One region of the Novosphingobium pentaromativorans US6-1 genome, then DNA from elsewhere that is predicted to be linked to it. Evidence: riboswitches for the same ligand, from Rfam matches in the RefSeq annotation. Region 1 holds a riboswitch; each other region holds the start of a gene.
The links. A riboswitch is a leader RNA that binds a small molecule or an ion and turns the genes downstream of it on or off. The one in region 1 is predicted to bind cobalamin.

Region 1 (2,258 bases):
CCTTTCGCTGCGGCCCTGCGTTTCGGAATTGAACTGGTCCGAGATCGTCGGGTCGTAGTAACGGCGGCGGGTGTCCGAAACCTGATAGCCTGCATCGAGCGTGAGCGCATCACCGGTCCACGTCAGCCCCGCGCGGCCGCCCAGCTCGCGGGTCTTCTGGTACTCGGGCGTATCGGCGAAAGTGTAATCGGGCGCAGGATAGCCATCGAGGTCGAGCGTGCCATCGGTAAAGCGGCCCACCACGCTGGCGGTAAGGCCCGGCACCAGATCGACGTGGGCACGGCCACCGGCCCGCCACTGCCTGAAGCCGTCGGCCTCGGTACCGGACGCCGCCTGGCTGATGCCATCGGTGCGCATGTAACCGCCGTTGAGGTTGACGCCGTAAGTCTCGCCGGAAAGCCCGGCCGAAACCTGCCCGTCGAAGCTGTCGCGCGCGCCATACTCTGCCGAGCCCTCGACGCCGTTGACGTCGCGGCTGGTGATCGCCAGCACGCCGCCGATGGCTTCCGATCCCCAGACGACCGAGTTCGAACCGCGCAGCAGTTCGACCCTGCCGACCGGCCCGGTCATCAGGTTGCCGAAATCGAACCCGCCGCTGGGCGCGGCAATGTCCGCAACGCGCAGGCCGTCGACCAGCACCAGAAGCTGCTGGGAATTGGCGCCGCGCACGAACAGGCTCGTCGTCCCGCCGATGCTGCCGTTACGGCTGAAGGTCACGCCCGGCAGGCGCTCCAGCACGCGGGCGACGTCCGGCCCCTGGATGGAATCGATCTCCTCGCTGCCGACGACGCTGACGGGCTGCCCCGCCTGATCGACGCGCAGCGCGCTGCCGGTCGCGATCACCGTGATCGCGTCGCCCAGCGGAACGAACGGCGCGACATCGGCCTCATCGGCAAGAGCGGGGGAAACAAGAGCGGGTGTGGACACGGCAAGCGCGGTGCCGAGCAGATACAGATACTTCACGTACAAACCTCCAACCTGAACGAAGCGTCGCTCGTGGCTGAGGCCGCGCCTTCACGGCGCATGACTCGCTGCATTCCGGTCCAACCCGCCCGGCGCGGAACGACCATCACTGGCAGGTCTCCTGGCTCCCGGATCATAGCGCCGCCCCACCTTCCCGGCATCCTTGTGACAAGACGCCAGTGGCCAATCGGGACGGAACTCCCCGGTCACAGTTGCGGGGACAGCGCCGGAATCGAACCGGCTTCCCTCTTAGGTCCGGCAAGCCGGACAACCCGTGACGTGGCCGGGCGGATACTGCGGTGTTGCAGGCTTTGCAAGCACGGCCGCGCAAGTACCTGCCCGCGCAACCGGTTTGTTTACCGGTTAAGGCTACAAGGCGGCGGTGTGTCGCTTCGGGACGGCGACCACGGAGCGGATGCGCCGGATCGATAGGCGGGTTAGGCGCAGGATGCGCCGACGAGCCACGTTGACGGGGCGCACGTTGAAGTGGCGCACATTGACGGTGCGCACTTTGACAAGGCGAGCGAAAGGAACCGAGTGACCGAGCCACCTGCCCTGATGGCCCTGATCGGCGAAAGCGAGGCGCGCCCGCGCGACTTCGCGGCCCGGTTCGAGCGCGGGCGCAGGAACCGGCATGCGCACCGCGCCCATCTGCAGCGGCGCTGGAGCGTGGCCGCTGCAGGCCTTGCCGCCATCGCCCTGCCCGCCTTCGCCTCACCGGGACACTGGGACCGCTTCACCATCGCCGCTGCCACGGCCGAGGCGCAGACCCCCGAGCCGATGCCCTTCGAGCGCGCCGGATCGAGTTTTCCCGGCTCCGCCTTCTATTACCTCGAACAGGAAGCCGCGCCCCTGCAGGTGGGCGAAGGCATCCATTCCGACGCCGGGGACGCGGACGCACCGGCCCCTGAAGCCCGCGCCCCTGCCCGCCCGCTCACCATCGATGCCAGCGGCATCGACCGCACCCGCGCGCTGCAGTGCATGACCGCCGCCATATACTATGAAGCCGCAAGCGAGGCCGAAGCCGGCCAGCGTGCGGTTGCGCAGGTCGTGCTCAACCGGGTGGCCCACCCGGCCTATCCCAATACCGTGTGCGGCGTGGTCTACGAAGGATCGGAACGCTCCACCGGCTGCCAGTTCTCGTTCACCTGCGACGGCTCGCTCGCACGCAAACCTTCGCGCTATTTCTGGGACCGGGCGATGCAGGTCGCCCGCGCCGCGCTGACGGGCTACGTCTATGCCCCGGTCGGCCTGGCGACGCATTACCACACCGTGCAGGTCCATCCCTACTGGGC
Region 2 (2,258 bases), 310 kb from region 1:
CCCAGCCGCACAGCTTCGTCGCTCAGACGGAAGAATTACCGTGCCGTGACCATCCCCTGGATCAAGGCAAGAGCGACCGGTGCGCCGGCAGGTCTCCTGGCTTGCGGGTCACTGCTTGATGCACGCCTTCCCGGATCGCCTTGCGGCTTCATCCAGTGGCCGGCCCTTCGCGTGAGGAAGGGAACCGTGTGCATCTCGCTATCCGCTCACAGTTGCAGGGACAGCCGCGGTTTTGGGAAGGAGAGACCTTCCCGCACCGCATTCCCGATTAAGCCCCTTTCGGGGCACCGGCGCGATCATTCGAAGCACAGAATCGATCCGTGCTTCGAAGCGAGGCCCTAGAACAGATCGACCGCCAAGCCAATCGCCTAAGGACCGGTTCTCATGCCGAGACGCGCACTTCGATATCGTCGAAGCGCTTCCAGCGGTAGATCGCGAAGCTGGCGAGCCAGCACAGCACGAAAAGGCCGATGATGCCGAACCCCAGGCTGTTGAAGTTCTCTCCCAGTTCGCCGGCAATATCGAACAGGCCGCCGGTGAGGCCCAGCTTATCGCCGATCAGGGCGACCGTTTCGATCCCGCCGATGACGATGGCGACAAGCGCCGAAATCAGGGTGATGGTGATGTTGTAGTAGAGCTTGCGGATCGGCTTGACGAAAGCCCACTCGTAGGCGCCGAGCATGACGACGCCGTCGGCGGTATCGATCAGCGCCATGCCCACGGCGAAAAGCACCGGCAGGACGAGGATCGTGCCGATGGAGAGCCCGTCCGCCGCCTGCCCCGCCGAAAGGCCCAGGATGGCCACTTCGGTCGCGGTGTCGAAACCCAGCCCGAACAGGAAGCCCAGCGGAGCCATGTGCCAGCTGCGGGTGATGAGGCGGAACATCGGCCGGAAAAGGCGCGCCATCAGCCCGCGATTGCCCAGCAGCATGTCGAGGTCTTCCTCCACATAGGCGCCCCCGGCACGGACATGGGCGAAGGTCTTCCACACGTTGCGCAGGATGATCAGGTTCATGGCGGCAATCGAGAACAGGAAGATCGCCGAGATCGAGGTCGCGACGAGACCGCCGACCTGCTTGAGACTTTCGAACTGCGTCAGTGCGCTCGTCGTCAGGGCAATGGCTATGGCCGCGATGGTGACGATGCCGGAATGTCCGATGGCGAACCAGAAGCCGACTGCGATCGGGCGCTGACCGTCCTGCATCAGCTTGCGGGTCACGTTGTCGATGGCCGCGATATGGTCCGCGTCCACGGCATGACGCAGCCCCAGGCCCCATGCCAGCAGGGCCGTGCCGAGCATGAGCGGCTGATCGTGGAACAGCGAGAAAGCCCAGATCCAGGCGGCGATATTGGCGGCCACGAGCGGGCCGAAAAGCCAGCCTATCCGGCGGCGCAGGTTGGGTCGAACAGAATGCGGCAATTGAGCCATGATGCGAAATCGTCCTCCGGCGTCTTGCGACAAGGCCGGGACGAACCGCTCAGGCGAACGGCCGGAAGGCGCAGGCAACCGGACGCCAGGGCCAGTCGACACGCCGCTCCGCTGCGGCCCCGGCCGCAGGTTCGTCGCTCAGACGGAGTTCACCGTGCCGCGGCCATCCCCTGGACCAGGGCAAGAGCGACCAGACGCCGGCAGGTCTCCTGGCTCGCGGGTCACAGCTTGATGCACGCCTTCCCAGGCCCTTCGCGGCATGCCGCATTCGGCCCAGTGGCTGCTTCCCAGGCGCCCATGGCGCATGAAAAGCCCTGTGCATCGCGCTATCCGCTTACAGTTGCAGGGACAGCCGCGGACTTGGGAAAGGCAATCCCTTCCCCGCACCGCATTCCCGATTAAGCCCCTGTTACGGGGCACCGGCGCGATCAATGGGAATCGGCAAAAACCGATTCGAAGGTGCTGATAACACCCCGATTTCGCAGTGCCCATCGCAAGTTTGCGGCAATCGCGCGGCCCCGGCGCGGCGCGCAGCCTACAGGGCGCGTTCGGTAAAGGCGCCGCGCATGCAGTGGTTGGAACTCATCGCCGAGCCGTATCCCCCGGCATTGAGGAAGGCGATGAAGTCCCCCTCCTCAACGGGCGGAAGGAGCGTGTCGGCAGCCCAGATATCGAGCGCTTCGTTGATATTGCCGGCAATCGTCACCCGCTCGCCCGGCGCCGATCCATCGCCGCGCAGCAGGCAGGGAACCGGCTCGCACGGCAGGTCGTAGAAAGCAGGTTCCGGGTGGAGATTGAAGCCCCCGCCGACGAAGACGAACCGGGTGTC
Region 3 (2,258 bases), 1.5 Mb from region 1:
GCCACTGCCGCGCCGGTCCCCTCGCCAAGGCGCATCCCGAGCCGCAGCAGGGGCTCGAGGCCCAGCCAGTCAAGCAGCCGCAGATGGCCCGCTTCCGCGGAACAGTGTGCAGCCAGGCAATGCGCCGCGAACTGCGGCTGGTCGGCCACCAGCGGCGCAATCGACGCGCATGCGATGTAGCCGTCGAGAAGGACCGGAATGCGTTTCATCCGCGCGGCCAGGATGGCCCCGGCCATGGCCGCGATTTCCCGTCCGCCCAGTCGGCGCAGGGTTTCGAAGGCATCGTTGCAGGCGGGGCCGTGACAGGCAAGCGCCAGCGAGACGACAATCCGCTTGCGCAGGACTCCGTCCATCTCGAGCCCGGTTCCGGCCCCTACCCAGTCTTCCACCGCGCCCTTGCAGGACTGCGCACAAAGGGCGGCAGCGGGCGTCGTGTTGCCGATGCCCATTTCGCCTACGAAGAGCAGATCCAGCCCATCTTCGACGACTCCGGCACCGGCATTGATCGCGGCAAGGCAATCGCCTTCGCTCATTGCCGGCTCTTCCACGAAGTCGGCAGTCGGCCTTTCCAGCTCGATGGGCACGATCACCAGTTCCGCGCCGCAGGCATCGGCCATGGCATTGATCGCCGCTCCGCCAGCTGCGAAATTGGCAACCATCTGGGCTGTCACTTCCGCAGGATAAGTGCTGAGGCCACGTGCCGCGATGCCGTGATTCCCGGCGAAGATCGCCGCACGGATACGATCCAGACGAGGCCTCTCGCGGTCCTGCCACGAGGCCATGAAGATGGCGATGTCTTCGAGACGGCCAAGCGATCCCAATGGCTTGGTCAGAGCGTTCTGGCGCAGCTGGGCGGCCGCCAGCGCCACTTTGTTGGCCGCAGGCAGATCGGCAAGGGCAGCCGCGAAAGCCCCCCGGCTTTCGAACTGGATCATGTGCAAAGATACCCTTCGGGCGGGGTACGCGTGATAAAATGACCTTTCACGCCCTGCGGCCAGCTGCGGTAGGGAACGACGCCTTCCTCGCTTTCAGCATGTTGCGCAGCATAGCTGAGGATCGCGTGCGCGGCCTCGCGGTCTGCGGCGAAATCGCCGAGAACGTAACCGACCTTGCCCGGCGCGCGGACATGCACCGTGCAGAAACGCTTGCAGGCAAACAGGCACGGCATTTCCTGCACGGCGACCGCCGCCAGGGCCGGTTCTTCGGCCTGGACTTCGCGCATGGCCGAGGCAAGGCGCGCACCGCCCCGCTTGCCATGCTCATCCTCGCGCTCGGTCTCGGAATGGCGGCAGGTCGAGCAGACCACCACAGAAGCTTCAGCTTTCACGGCACGCAGCATCAACGCATCGCTCCAGAACACGGACGACAAATAGACATCAAGAGCATGTTCACGCTCCCTCCTTGCAAACGGCTCCAGCCCTGCCGGAAGCGAGACCGGCAAGACGATGACTGTCGTTGCGCGAGGGACGACCCCGCTTTGCGCAAGGCCCTCGAACACCCGGTGCGCCCTGCCCGGATGAAGAACGACTGCGGCAGGCAGGTCTCCTGGCTCACGGGTCAGCGCCGCTCCGGCCGCCTTCTCAGGACCGGCTTGGGGTCCCAATGGCGAAATGGCCGGATGGCTCGCCGCTTACAGTTGCAGGGGCAGCCCGGGACTTGCACCCGAATTCCCTTTTGATCCCCTTGCGGGGAACCTGTCGCAGCCCGGCAAGTATCGCGCAGTCATGCCCTTCGCAAGCGCAATATGCTTGCAGGCAGCCTTGCCCTGACCTATCCGCGAGGCCGTAACGGGTGCCCGCAAGGGCTTAATCGGGAAGTCCGGGCAGCGAAGTCTTCGCCGCATCTACGGCACTGCTCCCGCAACTGTGACCGGTGAGCGCATCGCCATTATGCCATTGAACGGGCACACCCTGTTCGAGAAGGCGGCGAAAGGCGCGGCGAACCGGAAAGTCAGGAAACCGGCCCGCTACCGTCGTTCCTTCGCGCGGGCGGGATGAACCGGGCGGACGAGGGCCTCGCATCCTGCGGGCAATCCCTTGGCAAACGACAATCGTGCGTGCGTCGAAGAGGAAACCCGAGTGAATGCCAGACTTGCCGGACTCTCCTTCGCCCCGCCGCATGCCACCCACGAGAGAGGCCAGACCGTTATGACCGATACCGAGAATCTCACCGAAGAAGACCGCCGCCACAAGGAACGGACCCGCAAGCTCAAGTCCTTAGTCGATGCGCGCATTGCTGCAGCCAGGATCGACAAGGGC

Region 2: another riboswitch for cobalamin. It lies ahead of JI59_RS16650 (HoxN/HupN/NixA family nickel/cobalt transporter); the one in region 1 lies ahead of JI59_RS15090 (TonB-dependent receptor plug domain-containing protein).
Region 3: another riboswitch for cobalamin. It lies ahead of JI59_RS03240 (DUF1636 domain-containing protein); the one in region 1 lies ahead of JI59_RS15090 (TonB-dependent receptor plug domain-containing protein).

The regions. Positions count from the first base shown of each region.
Region 1 covers NZ_CP009291.1:3,229,410-3,231,667, reverse strand. Annotated here, with positions in the region: gene JI59_RS15090 (TonB-dependent receptor plug domain-containing protein) at 1-963, opposite strand, end outside; cobalamin riboswitch at 1,058-1,254, opposite strand; gene JI59_RS15085 (cell wall hydrolase) at 1,450-2,258, shown strand, end outside.
Region 2 covers NZ_CP009291.1:3,536,587-3,538,844, reverse strand. Annotated here, with positions in the region: cobalamin riboswitch at 70-307, opposite strand; gene JI59_RS16650 (HoxN/HupN/NixA family nickel/cobalt transporter) at 383-1,429, opposite strand; cobalamin riboswitch at 1,612-1,868, opposite strand; gene JI59_RS16645 (diaminopimelate decarboxylase) at 1,965-2,258, opposite strand, start outside.
Region 3 covers NZ_CP009291.1:717,895-720,152, reverse strand. Annotated here, with positions in the region: gene cobT (nicotinate-nucleotide--dimethylbenzimidazole phosphoribosyltransferase) at 1-935, opposite strand, end outside; gene JI59_RS03240 (DUF1636 domain-containing protein) at 932-1,339, opposite strand; cobalamin riboswitch at 1,519-1,713, opposite strand; cobalamin riboswitch at 1,773-1,981, shown strand; gene cobO (cob(I)yrinic acid a,c-diamide adenosyltransferase) at 2,079-2,258, shown strand, end outside.